2 regions of the Lysinibacillus phoenicis genome follow, and region 1 is predicted to be linked to the other one. Evidence: riboswitches for the same ligand, from Rfam matches in the RefSeq annotation. Region 1 holds a riboswitch; the other holds the start of a gene.
What was found. A riboswitch is a leader RNA that binds a small molecule or an ion and turns the genes downstream of it on or off. The one in region 1 is predicted to bind S-adenosylmethionine.
Positions count from the first base shown of each region.

Region 2: it holds a riboswitch for S-adenosylmethionine, as region 1 does, so the genes downstream of both, metK (methionine adenosyltransferase) here and ABC382_RS13545 (O-acetylhomoserine aminocarboxypropyltransferase/cysteine synthase family protein) in region 1, are expected to answer to the same signal.

Region 1 is NZ_JBDFMP010000002.1:2,430,174-2,435,834, forward strand. It holds gene ABC382_RS13535 (homoserine dehydrogenase) at 1-781, opposite strand, end outside; gene ABC382_RS13540 (hypothetical protein) at 1,254-1,640, opposite strand; gene ABC382_RS13545 (O-acetylhomoserine aminocarboxypropyltransferase/cysteine synthase family protein) at 1,971-3,272, opposite strand; SAM riboswitch class I at 3,389-3,502, opposite strand; gene ABC382_RS13550 (glycerol-3-phosphate acyltransferase) at 3,658-4,290, shown strand; gene chrR (class II chromate reductase ChrR) at 4,406-5,137, shown strand; gene ABC382_RS13560 (hypothetical protein) at 5,526-5,661, shown strand, end outside.
Region 2 is NZ_JBDFMP010000002.1:3,933,948-3,939,608, reverse strand. It holds gene ABC382_RS21270 (alpha/beta hydrolase) at 1-489, opposite strand, end outside; gene ABC382_RS21265 (gamma carbonic anhydrase) at 624-1,136, shown strand; gene metK (methionine adenosyltransferase) at 1,315-2,511, opposite strand; SAM riboswitch class I at 2,769-2,887, opposite strand; gene pckA (phosphoenolpyruvate carboxykinase (ATP)) at 3,277-4,863, shown strand; gene ABC382_RS21250 (alpha/beta hydrolase family protein) at 5,527-5,661, opposite strand, start outside.

The DNA of each region.
Region 1 (5,661 bases):
CGATAATTTTACCGTCAGCCAGTTTCTCCACTTCAGCTACATGGCGGTAACGCAAACCATTTTCACACGCTTCACGTACTTGTTCAGCCGAGATACTATCTATTCCAATGACCTCTACATCAGCCCAATCTGGCTGTTCTCCAAAAGCCAAAGCACTTAAAATCATTAATTTTTTAAAGGCATCCTGACCAGAAACATCATTATATGGATCTGCCTCAGCATACCCTAAGCTCTGTGCCTCTTTTAAAGCTGTTTCGAAAGACCAGCCCTGTGCACGCATTTTTGTTAAAATATAATTACATGTGCCATTTAAGACTCCTTGTATACGACTTACGTCATTAACAAGTAAAATATTTTTCATTGTTTTAATAACAGGTACGCCACCAGCAGTAGTTGCCTCATAGCCTACAAAAACACCATTTGCCTTTGCAAGATCCTGTAACTCTAAACCTCGTTTAGCAAACATCACTTTGTTGGCTGTAATAACATGGCATTTATGCTCAACTGCTCGCTTTAAATAACTGAATGCAGGCTCTTCATTTACAATTGCTTCAAACACAACCTGCATACCTGGTTCTGCTAAGACATCATCTATGCTCGTTGTCATCAAATGTGCTGTTCCTGGCACACGTTCACGACTAGCATCTGTCACTAAAATCTTCGCAACTTCTAATTCAATACCTAATTTATTTTTTAGCTCTTCTCGCTTTTCATTTAATATATGATAGATGCCCTGACCTACCGTTCCAAATCCTAAAATCGCTGCCTTTATAGTTGCCATTCTTGTTATTCCCTCCAACTTACATTCCGCAGTTTCATCAAAGCTAATTTCTCCATGGGGTTGTGTCATGATCATTTGACACCCACCGCAGGCTTTAGTCAACTCTTCTTCGTATGAGTTTTGCTATTTCAGTACGTGTAGCAACACACACAAATTCAAACAATTCAAAATTTAACTTAAAGAAAATTGTATCGCAAATACATACTTTTCACAAGAAAAATCTTTCTAGGAAGGACATTTGTTTTCTCTAGACGTGCAAAAGAAATCGGTTTCATTCCCCTTATTATACGTTTTTTCGATTAATCCATAAGATTTGAACAAAAATTGACTCTTTACATTTAAATAGATGAATGTCTTTCTTCTATTATATATGTATGCTTGGACACCTATAATCTTGTTATTATTTTAAGGACCTCTAAAGAAAAAACTCATTCCCTGTAGCAGTAGAGAATGAGCTTATATATGAGGGGGTTCAACTTGCTTTTGAAAGCAACTGATATCGATATTGTGTTAAAGCTTGTTGAACAAGACTAATTTCTTCTTCTTTAAAATTTGGGACTGCATATGTTCGTTCCACTAATTGAAAAGTACCATACTTTAAGTAAAACTCTGTCGCAGGAAGTGGAATATGGCTTACACCGTAATGTTTATATGCTTCGAAAACTTCCTTTATCGTATAGCTCTCCTCTTCAGCAACAACATGCTCTTGAAATGCTGTATGACCAAAGACTTGCTGCCATTTTCTTTCAACCGATGCAAGGAGGTGTTGGATGGATGAATTATTGACAAAAACATGCCCTTCATTTAGCTCATAAATTAGATAGGATGCAATGTTTTGTGCACTATAGATATTACCCATTTCAAACACTCCTTTATCATCAGTTTTTGGGAAGAGCAGTTACTGGCTAAGTAACTACTCTCCCACATCTATTCAAAAGTGGGGGAGCACTTATGAAAACATTACCTTTATAACAAGAATTTCGTACCCTTAACTTATTCCCTAGTATATAACAAGGATTTAACTAAGTCAATAATACATATAAAAATACTTGGTATTATTTTTCAAAAGGTTCTGATAATCAACAGAGACTTTACTCGACTGATGTAGTAACGTTAGAAGTATTACCAAATGAGGCAAATCGAATGAGAAAATACGTAAACGCTACAACATTCTCCCTTATGTTTTTACTTAAGCTTTTACTGTTTGTTCAGTTGCTGTTGCCTGCGTAATCGCTTGTTCTAGATCTGCAATAATGTCCTCTACTGCCTCTAAACCGATGGATAAGCGAATAAGCGATTCGGTTACTCCAGCTTGAACTAATTCATCTGCTGAGAGCTGTTGATGTGTAGTTGAGGCAGGATGAATAATTAATGACTTGGCATCTCCTACATTTGCTACATGTGAAAATAACTTCACGCTATCAATAAGCTTTCGTCCGGCTTCACGTCCACCTTTAATGCCAAATGTGAGCACTGAACCGAAGCCATTTCTTAAATATTTTTTCGCTAAATCATGTGTTGGGAAATCTTCTAAGCCATTATAATTTACATACTCCACAGATGGGTGGTTCTGTAAATATTCAGCCACTGCCAATGCATTTTCATTGTGTTTAGGGATACGCAAATGAAGCGTTTCTAAACCTTGTAACAAATTAAAGGCTGCGTCTGCGCTCAATGTTGGACCAAAATCACGTAATAGCTGTACGCGTAGCTTCGTAGCAAAAGCTGCTGAAGCCGTATCAATGCCGTAGCGTAAGCCATGGTAAGAAGCATCTGGCTCAGTAAAACCAGGAAAACGTCCGCTAGTCCAATCAAACTTACCAGCATCTACCACTACTCCACCTAAAGTTGTACCATGACCACCTATCCATTTAGTGGCTGAATGAACAACAACATCTGCACCATATTCAATAGGTGTTGAGCCATACGGAGAAGCAAACGTACTATCAATAATTAATGGTAAGCCATTCTCATGTGCAATTTTAGCTACCGCTTCAATATCTAAAACCTTTAAGCTTGGATTACCATAAACTTCAGCAAAAATAGCTTTTGTTTTATCGGTAATTGCAGCCCTAAAATTGTCTGGGTTTGTTTCATCTACAAAAATTGTATTAATACCGTAGTTTGGTAGTGTGTTAGCAAATAAATTATAAGTACCGCCATATAAAGAACTAGCTGCTACAATTTCATCACCAGCTCCAGCTAGGTTTAAAATGGAAAATGCGATAGCCGCTGCACCAGATGAAAGTGCTACTGCTGCTGTTCCACCTTCCAATAAAGCCACACGTTTTTCAAAAACATCAACAGTTGGATTTGTAATGCGTGTGTAAATGTTCCCTGCTTCTTCTAAGGCAAAAAGACGTTGCGCATGAGCAGTGTCTTTAAAAACGAATGCCGTTGAGCGATAGATGGGAACAGTTCGAGATCCTGTCACTGGGTCTGGTTCTTGACCACCATGTAACAACAATGTTTCTGGTTTAAAATTTGTCATTGTGTACCTCCAAATGGTTATTTTTTTACGATGGCACCGGAGATGAGGAGGATTTTTCTGTAGAAAACAAAAACCCTCTTCAGCTAAGAAGAGGGTTGCGGTTGCAAGTTTTCCTCCCCTTATCTGCCAGATCCAAGTAAGAATCTGTAGGAATTAGCACCTTAGTAAGTTCATCACTTACTGGTTGCCGGGCATCATAGGGCCTATCCCTCCGCCGCTCTTGATAAGAGTATGAGATTCAATTTCCATCGTTGTTACACAGTATAAACATAGAGTTTTTTTCTGTCAACATGTAAATTTTATTTTTTCCGAAACTTCTGTCTGCTCTTTTACGTACTATGAACGCATACACTATTTTAGAAAAAATTTTGAAGGGAGTATTTTTATGGTAAAAGCCGTGATTATTTTTCTCTTAGTTGGATATTTAATTGGCTGTATTCACGGCTCTAAAGTGGCACAATTTTTATCTGGGGTTGATTTAAAAAAAGCTGGCCATGGTAATGCTGGTGCATCCAATGCTACACTTTCCCTAGGCTGGAAATATGGCGTTTTAGTAGCTCTCATCGATATTGGTAAAGGTGTTGTAGCCATTATCGGCGCACACATTTATTTAGCAGATGCTATACATTTAACCGAAGGACAAATATGGCTTTTAACTTACATGATGGCTGCAGGGGTTATTTTAGGTCATAATTTCCCATTTTATATGGGCTTTAATGGTGGAAAAGGTACTGCTTCCATTATTGGCATTTTACTTGCTGTTGATTGGAAAATAGGTTTATTTGCACTTATTCTATTTGTCATTTTATCTTTCGCAACAAACTATTTAATTGTTGGAGTACTTGAGTTTTATCTCGTTTTTTGTACAGCAACTTATTTATGGATTCCTGGAATCGGTCCTACTGTTATTGCTGTCCTTCTATTTGGCATAGCGATTATTTTGCACATTGAAAATATTAAACGATTAGTAAATGGCACAGAGCCAAAAGTCACATCTGCATTTAAGAAAAAGAAATAAAGTTTTACATTTACAAACTATTTAAATATAACTACAAATCCCTCTTTATTCGATTTTGACAACAAAGCGTGCTATGCTCATGATATAGATAAGACACAAAGGAGAGAATATTTAAATGGTTAAAGAATTATTACGCAACCATTCCTCGGTTCGTATTTATGATGGCAATCCGATTTCAAGAGAAATCATCGAGGATTTAATTGCAACAGCACAAATGGCTGCCACATCACATTTTGTCCAAGCCTATAGTGTAATATGGGTAACAGATGCAGACAAAAAGGAGAAATTAGGATTACTCTCTGGTAACCCTCGTCAATATGAAACTTCTGGTGGTGCTTTTGTCTTTTGCGTTGACTTCAAGCGTCTTCAAATGGCTGGAAAACTAGAAGGTGTAGACATAGTTGCAGACTCTGCTGAAAATGTTCTAGTGGGTGTAGCTGATGTATCGTTGTTTGCACAGAACTTTGTGATCGCAGCAGAATCAATGGGGTATGGAATTTGCTATATTGGAGGGGTACGTAACAATCCTTCCGAAATAAGTGAATTATTTAATCTACCTGATCACGTTTTTCCTTTATTCGGCCTAACAATTGGCGTACCAGCACGACGCAATGAAGTCAAACCACGCTTACCTGTGTCTGCCGTATTACATGAAAACGGATACAATGTAGACAAGTATGATGAGCTTTTACCAGCTTATAATGAGACAATGGAGATGTATTATAATAACCGATCCTCAAATAGAAAAATTGATAATTGGACAAAACAAATGGCTGATTTTTTAGTCGAACAACGTCGACCTCATATCAAAGAGTTTTTAGCTACAAAAGGATTTAATTGGAAGTAATTAACTGATTACGCTCAGTGTAATTTACTATGAACTACCAAGAGACCTAATATTTATATTCAGTATCATAACGACTTATTGATTTTGTTTACTACTGCTAGTAAATGCAGCATGATTGTTTGAAGCTGGGGGAATGGAAATAAAATCCCTCCTGCCAACGTTCTTTTTATACTAGTGATTTTTTCAATAACATAATGGGGTTACTATCGTATGATAATAACCCCATTTTTTTCATAATATCATTACTTATCTATATTAAATCTAGTAATTTTGTCTCGATATATAGAGTAAAGACTGCTTCAAATTAAACGAAAAGACTCTTCCCATTTCCAGCTATTCCATTCATATTAATAAATGAACCCTATTGAAGAAAGGAGTTTTACTAACGATGTCTCATATCAATAAACATCTTGCTCATACCTTAGAACAACAGCATAAGAGAAGTGTAAGAGGTTTATTTTTAAAAATAGAAGAATTAAATAATGCGTGCACCGAGCTAAGAAAGCGGTTAGAGCCACGTGTTA
Region 2 (5,661 bases), 1.5 Mb from region 1:
ATCTTTCATCTCTTCTCTACCTTCAACACTTCGCGTTAATTTTTCTAAATTAATATCGTGTGTCATTTTAACATTAGCTGTTAAAGCACTTAAACTCGTTAAAGCATTCGATAATTTACCTGGTAATAGCTTTAATTGCAACCAAGGTGATGTCAAAATAATGCCAGCACATTCATATTGCTTCTTTTGCATTGTATGGAGAATTAATGTTGCTCCAAGACCATGACCTATTAAAAAGGTTGGTAAATTATATGAAAAAGCATTTTCAATTAGATTTCTTGTATACTTATTGTACAATTTGAAGTCCTCATCATGGACACGAGCAAACCTTGCATTAATACCATGATTAGGTAAATCCCCCATGACTATGTGGAAGCCTTCCATTCTTAATTTCTCTATAAGCCATGCATACCAACGGTGATTTTCATAAGCACCATGAAGAATAGCAATCACAGCCTTTGCTTGTCCATCAGCTTCCCATTTCCACATTCACATAGTCCTCCTAAAAAATAATTACACTTTGATTATATCGAAATAAATGCCACATTTTAATTTTATATTTCCATAAAGTTGCGTATTTGATACGATAATACTACATTATAGAAAGAAAAGAGGCGATTTTCATGATTTATCCATTCAAAGATAAAACGCCAAAGATCGATCCGTCTGTTTTCATTGCTGATTATGCAACCGTTACGGGCGATGTAACAATTGGTGCTGAAACAACAATTTGGTTTAATACAGTCATTCGTGGGGATGTCTCACCAACAATTATTGGTAAACGTGTTAGCATCCAAGATCTTTGTTGCTTACATCAAAGCCCAAAATATCCACTTATTATTGAAGATGAGGTTACAGTCGGACACCAAGTCACTTTACATAGTTGTACAATTCGCAAAAATGCTTTAATTGGTATGGGCTCCATTATATTAGACGGTGCAGAAATTGGAGAGGGTGCATTTATTGGAGCAGGAAGCCTCGTACCTCCAGGTAAGGTCATTCCTCCGAATAGTTTAGCATTGGGTCGCCCAGCCAAAGTTGTCCGTGAATTAAATGCTGAAGACAAAGAGGATATGGAGCGTATCGTACGTGAATACGTAGAAAAAGGTCAATATTATAAATCCCTTCAGAAGTAACCAATCATACACAAAAATTCAATACTAACGAAAAAAATCCCTCGCGTGGCCGTGACCATTTCTTGTTCACGAGCCAGTGCGAGGTTTTTTTGAAAAAATAAAAGGGGCAACATTGCCCCCTTGCATATTAGTACACTAGAATAACGTTCTAACGACTTCATTACTTTAGTTCAATAGTTTACAGATGTGCTTTTTCTCGAAGTGCATCAGCTTTATCGATTTGTTCCCATGGCACATTTAAGTCAGTGCGGCCAAAATGACCATATGCTGCAGTTTGTTTATAGATCGGACGGCGTAGATCCAGCATTTTAATTATACCTGCTGGGCGTAGATCAAATAGTTCACGAACCCATTCTACGATTTCACTTTCTTTCACTCTGCCTGTACCAAATGTATCGACAGCAATGGAAACAGGTTGTGCAACACCAATCGCATAGGCAAGTTGTACCTCAGCGCGGTCTGCTAATCCAGCTGCTACAATATTTTTCGCTACATAACGTGCTGCATAAGCTGCTGAACGGTCTACCTTTGTCGCATCCTTACCTGAGAATGCTCCACCACCATGACGCGCGTAACCACCGTATGTATCAACAATGATTTTACGTCCTGTTAACCCAGCATCTCCTTTTGGTCCACCGATTACAAAACGGCCAGTTGGGTTGATGAAATATTTCGTGTTAGCATCTAATAATTCACTTGGCACAACAGGTCCAATAACAAATTCTTTTAAATCTGCTTGAATTTGATCCAGTGTTGCCTCTTCATCATGCTGTGTTGAAATAACAATAGTATCCACACGTACTGGTACATTATTGTCATCATATTCAATCGTTACTTGAGTTTTACCATCAGGACGTAAATACGCTAATTCTCCTGATTTACGTACTTCTGTTAAACGACGTGCTAATTTGTGTGCTAAACTAATTGGTAGTGGCATTAACTCTGGTGTTTCATTACATGCGTAACCAAACATTAGACCTTGGTCACCAGCACCAATAGCTTCAATATCAGCATCTGTCATTGAGCCTTCACGCGCTTCTAATGCTTGGTCAACACCTTGTGCAATATCCGGTGATTGTTCACCAATAGCCACAAGCACGGCTAAGTTTTCAGCATCAAAGCCATATTTACCGCGTGTATAGCCTATTTCGGCTACAGTATCACGAACGATACCTTTAATATCTACATAAGTAGAAGTTGTAATTTCTCCTGCTACTAATACTAATCCTGTTGTTACAGTAGTTTCACACGCTACACGTGCATTTGGATCTTCTGCTAAAATAGCATCTAAAATGGCATCCGAGATTTGGTCACAAATTTTATCTGGATGTCCTTCTGTTACACTCTCTGATGTAAACAGTCGACGGTTTGTCATTTGGTTTTCCTCCTATTACTTTTATGAAAAGTAGTTGTGTATGAATACGGTACTCATTACCCATGTCAAGTCCGCTCCTAAGGATTGAACTCTCAAGCCGTTACTGCTGCTTTTAACACGAGGATTTCGAAAGATCCGTCATTATAATAAGGAAAGAACTACATATACTTACCTTTACATTCATTTTAAACAATAAAAAAATCCTTTACTCACGTTACTTTACATGAGGAAAGGAATAATGACTTCGTAACCTTTCACTCTTATCGTTCAAGGGATGTTCCCTTGCATCAGGTTGGCACCAACGCATGTCGTGAAATGATTCATGCAGGTTGCCGGGTTTCACAGGGCCTGACCCTCCACCAGCTCGGGATAAGAGTATCCGTTCAATTGTATGTTACTGAAAAGGTCGAACGTTGTCAAATATTTTCTAATGTATTACTGTATAGAAAGGAAGGAACTGATTAAACAAAAACTTTTCATACTTGGATGATGATGTAAATAGAAGCAAATTAATCCCTACAACATACCTAGCATCTTGTGGTAACATATGTGTGGCTCAATTTTTATGCCTAATTACAGTAGGATTGATTGGATTCTACTCGAAAAACATTATTTTTTGTCAGTTTATTGAAAAGTGATAAAAACTCTAAAATAATTTCTTAATTAGTATAGATTATTTAAGCAATTGTGTTATACTATTTTTGAAATTAAGAAAAAATCCCTCTAAATCAAGGGAATACTATAAAAAAGGATGGTATTTAATCGATGAATTCAGTAGAAATTGCAAACGAACTGAAGGAATTATTAAACGGCGGTAACATTAATGTTCAACTTTCAGTACCACAATTAGCAGAAAAAGCTACATCTCGTGGTGAAGCAATGTTAACAGTAGATGGCGCAGTTCGTGCAGAAACTGGCAAATACACTGGTCGTTCACCTAAAGATAAATATACGGTAGAAGAAGAAAGCACAAAAGATCAAATTGACTGGGGTAAAGTCAACCAACCTATTTCTTCTGAAGTGTTCGATAACCTATATGTAAAAGTAATAAAATATTTAAAAGAACGTGACGAGTTATTCGTATTCAAAGGCTTTGCAGGTGCTGACAAAGATTCTCAATTAAGCATTCAAGTGATTAATGAATACGCTTGGCACAATCTTTTTGCTCATCAATTATTTATCCGTCCAACTAAAGAAGAATTAGCTTCTCATGTTGCAGACTTCACAGTTATCTCTGCTCCTAACTTTAAAGCAGATCCTGCAGTTGATGGTACATCTTCTGAAACATTCATCATTGTATCACTTGAAAAGAAAATTATTTTAATTGGTGGTACTGAGTATGCTGGTGAAATGAAAAAATCTATTTTCGGTATCATGAACTACTTATTACCACAACAAGGAATCCTTTCAATGCACTGTTCAGCAAACGTTGGTGAAGCTGGCGATGTGGCATTATTCTTCGGTCTATCTGGCACTGGTAAAACGACTTTATCTGCTGACCCAGATCGTAAGCTTATCGGTGACGATGAACATGGCTGGTCTGATAATGGAGTGTTCAACATTGAGGGTGGTTGCTATGCAAAAACAATCAACCTTTCTGCTGAAAAAGAACCAGAAATCTACAATGCAATCCGCTTCGGTTCTGTTTTAGAAAACGTAGCTGTTGACCCAGAAACTCGTATTTGTGATTATGATGATGGTTCATTAACAGAAAACACACGTGTTGCTTATCCAATCCAATACATCGAAAATATTGTTGATCCATCTGTTGCAGGTCATCCAAAAACTATCATCTTCTTAACAGCTGATGCGTTTGGCGTATTACCTCCAATCAGTAAATTAACAAAAGAGCAAGCAATGTACCACTTCCTAAGCGGTTTCACTTCTAAACTTGCTGGAACTGAACGTGGTGTAACAGAACCAGAACCAGTATTCTCTACTTGCTTCGGTTCTCCATTCCTTCCACTTCCTGCAACAGTGTATGCAGAAATGTTAGGTCAAAAGATTGACGAGCACGGCGCACAAGTATTCCTAGTAAACACTGGTTGGACTGGTGGCGAATATGGTACAGGTAGCCGTATGAAGCTTTCTTACACACGCACAATGGTACGTGCAGCAATCGATGGCAAATTAACTAATGTAGAAACAACACAAGATGCTGTCTTTGGTTTACACATTCCAACAGCAGTTGAAGGTGTACCTTCTGAAGTGTTAAACCCTCGTGAAGCTTGGGCAGATAAAGCTGCTTATGATGAAAAAGCGGCTGAACTTGCAGGTCTATTCAATGAAAACTTTAAGAAATTCACAAACGTTTCTGAAGCTATCATTACACTTGGTGGCCCATTAAAATAAACTATATACAGAACAAAGGGAACGATTTCACTCGTTCTCTTTTTCTTTTTTCTTAATGATAATATAGGGAGTTACGTATGATTATTTTTAAGTTAACTACAATTGCATGATTACTAGTGTTAACTTGGAAAAAGGCATAACCTGATAAAAGTAATCGTGGTGAATTTCGTTTTATTGACTCCTTTTTTCTTTCATTACCTGTTATAGAATATCTGTACCCGAATAAAGGTAAGAAAAAACAAGAAACCTTCTTCTTGTTCATGTTGGCAAAGCAAGGGGTAGATTTCCGTTCCGCCAGCGTCCTTTCCTGGGGGCGTCCGATAAGCCGCTTCACTCACTTCGTTCGCTCCAGGGTCTTATCTGTGACGCTAATCCCCAAGGAGTTACGCTGGCTCCACTCCAAACAACCATACTGCAAAGGTGTTTTTTCCATGTCCTTTTTTTCTAGGCGAACAAAATAGCCCATCCTTACTAATAGAAAGGATGGGCTATTATTGGTAAATGTCGGGAGAAGAATAGTCACACATTAATAAATGAGTAATCTATGAAACCTTTGGCTAAAAGATAATTCGTATCTGAAACGAATAGCATATTCACCTTTCACCACATTCCATTGATTGTTTTGTTCTCTCAAATTACATACTACAATTTTCTTTGTTTCAATTATTGTTGTTTCATCCATTGGCAAAGAGCGCGGACGGTTTCTCGATTTTTAGCAGGTGGGTATTGATGGGCATAGTTAGGGTCATACCATGTTTCGTATGTTTTATTAGCCTCGTCTAAGAAAAAGGCCAATTG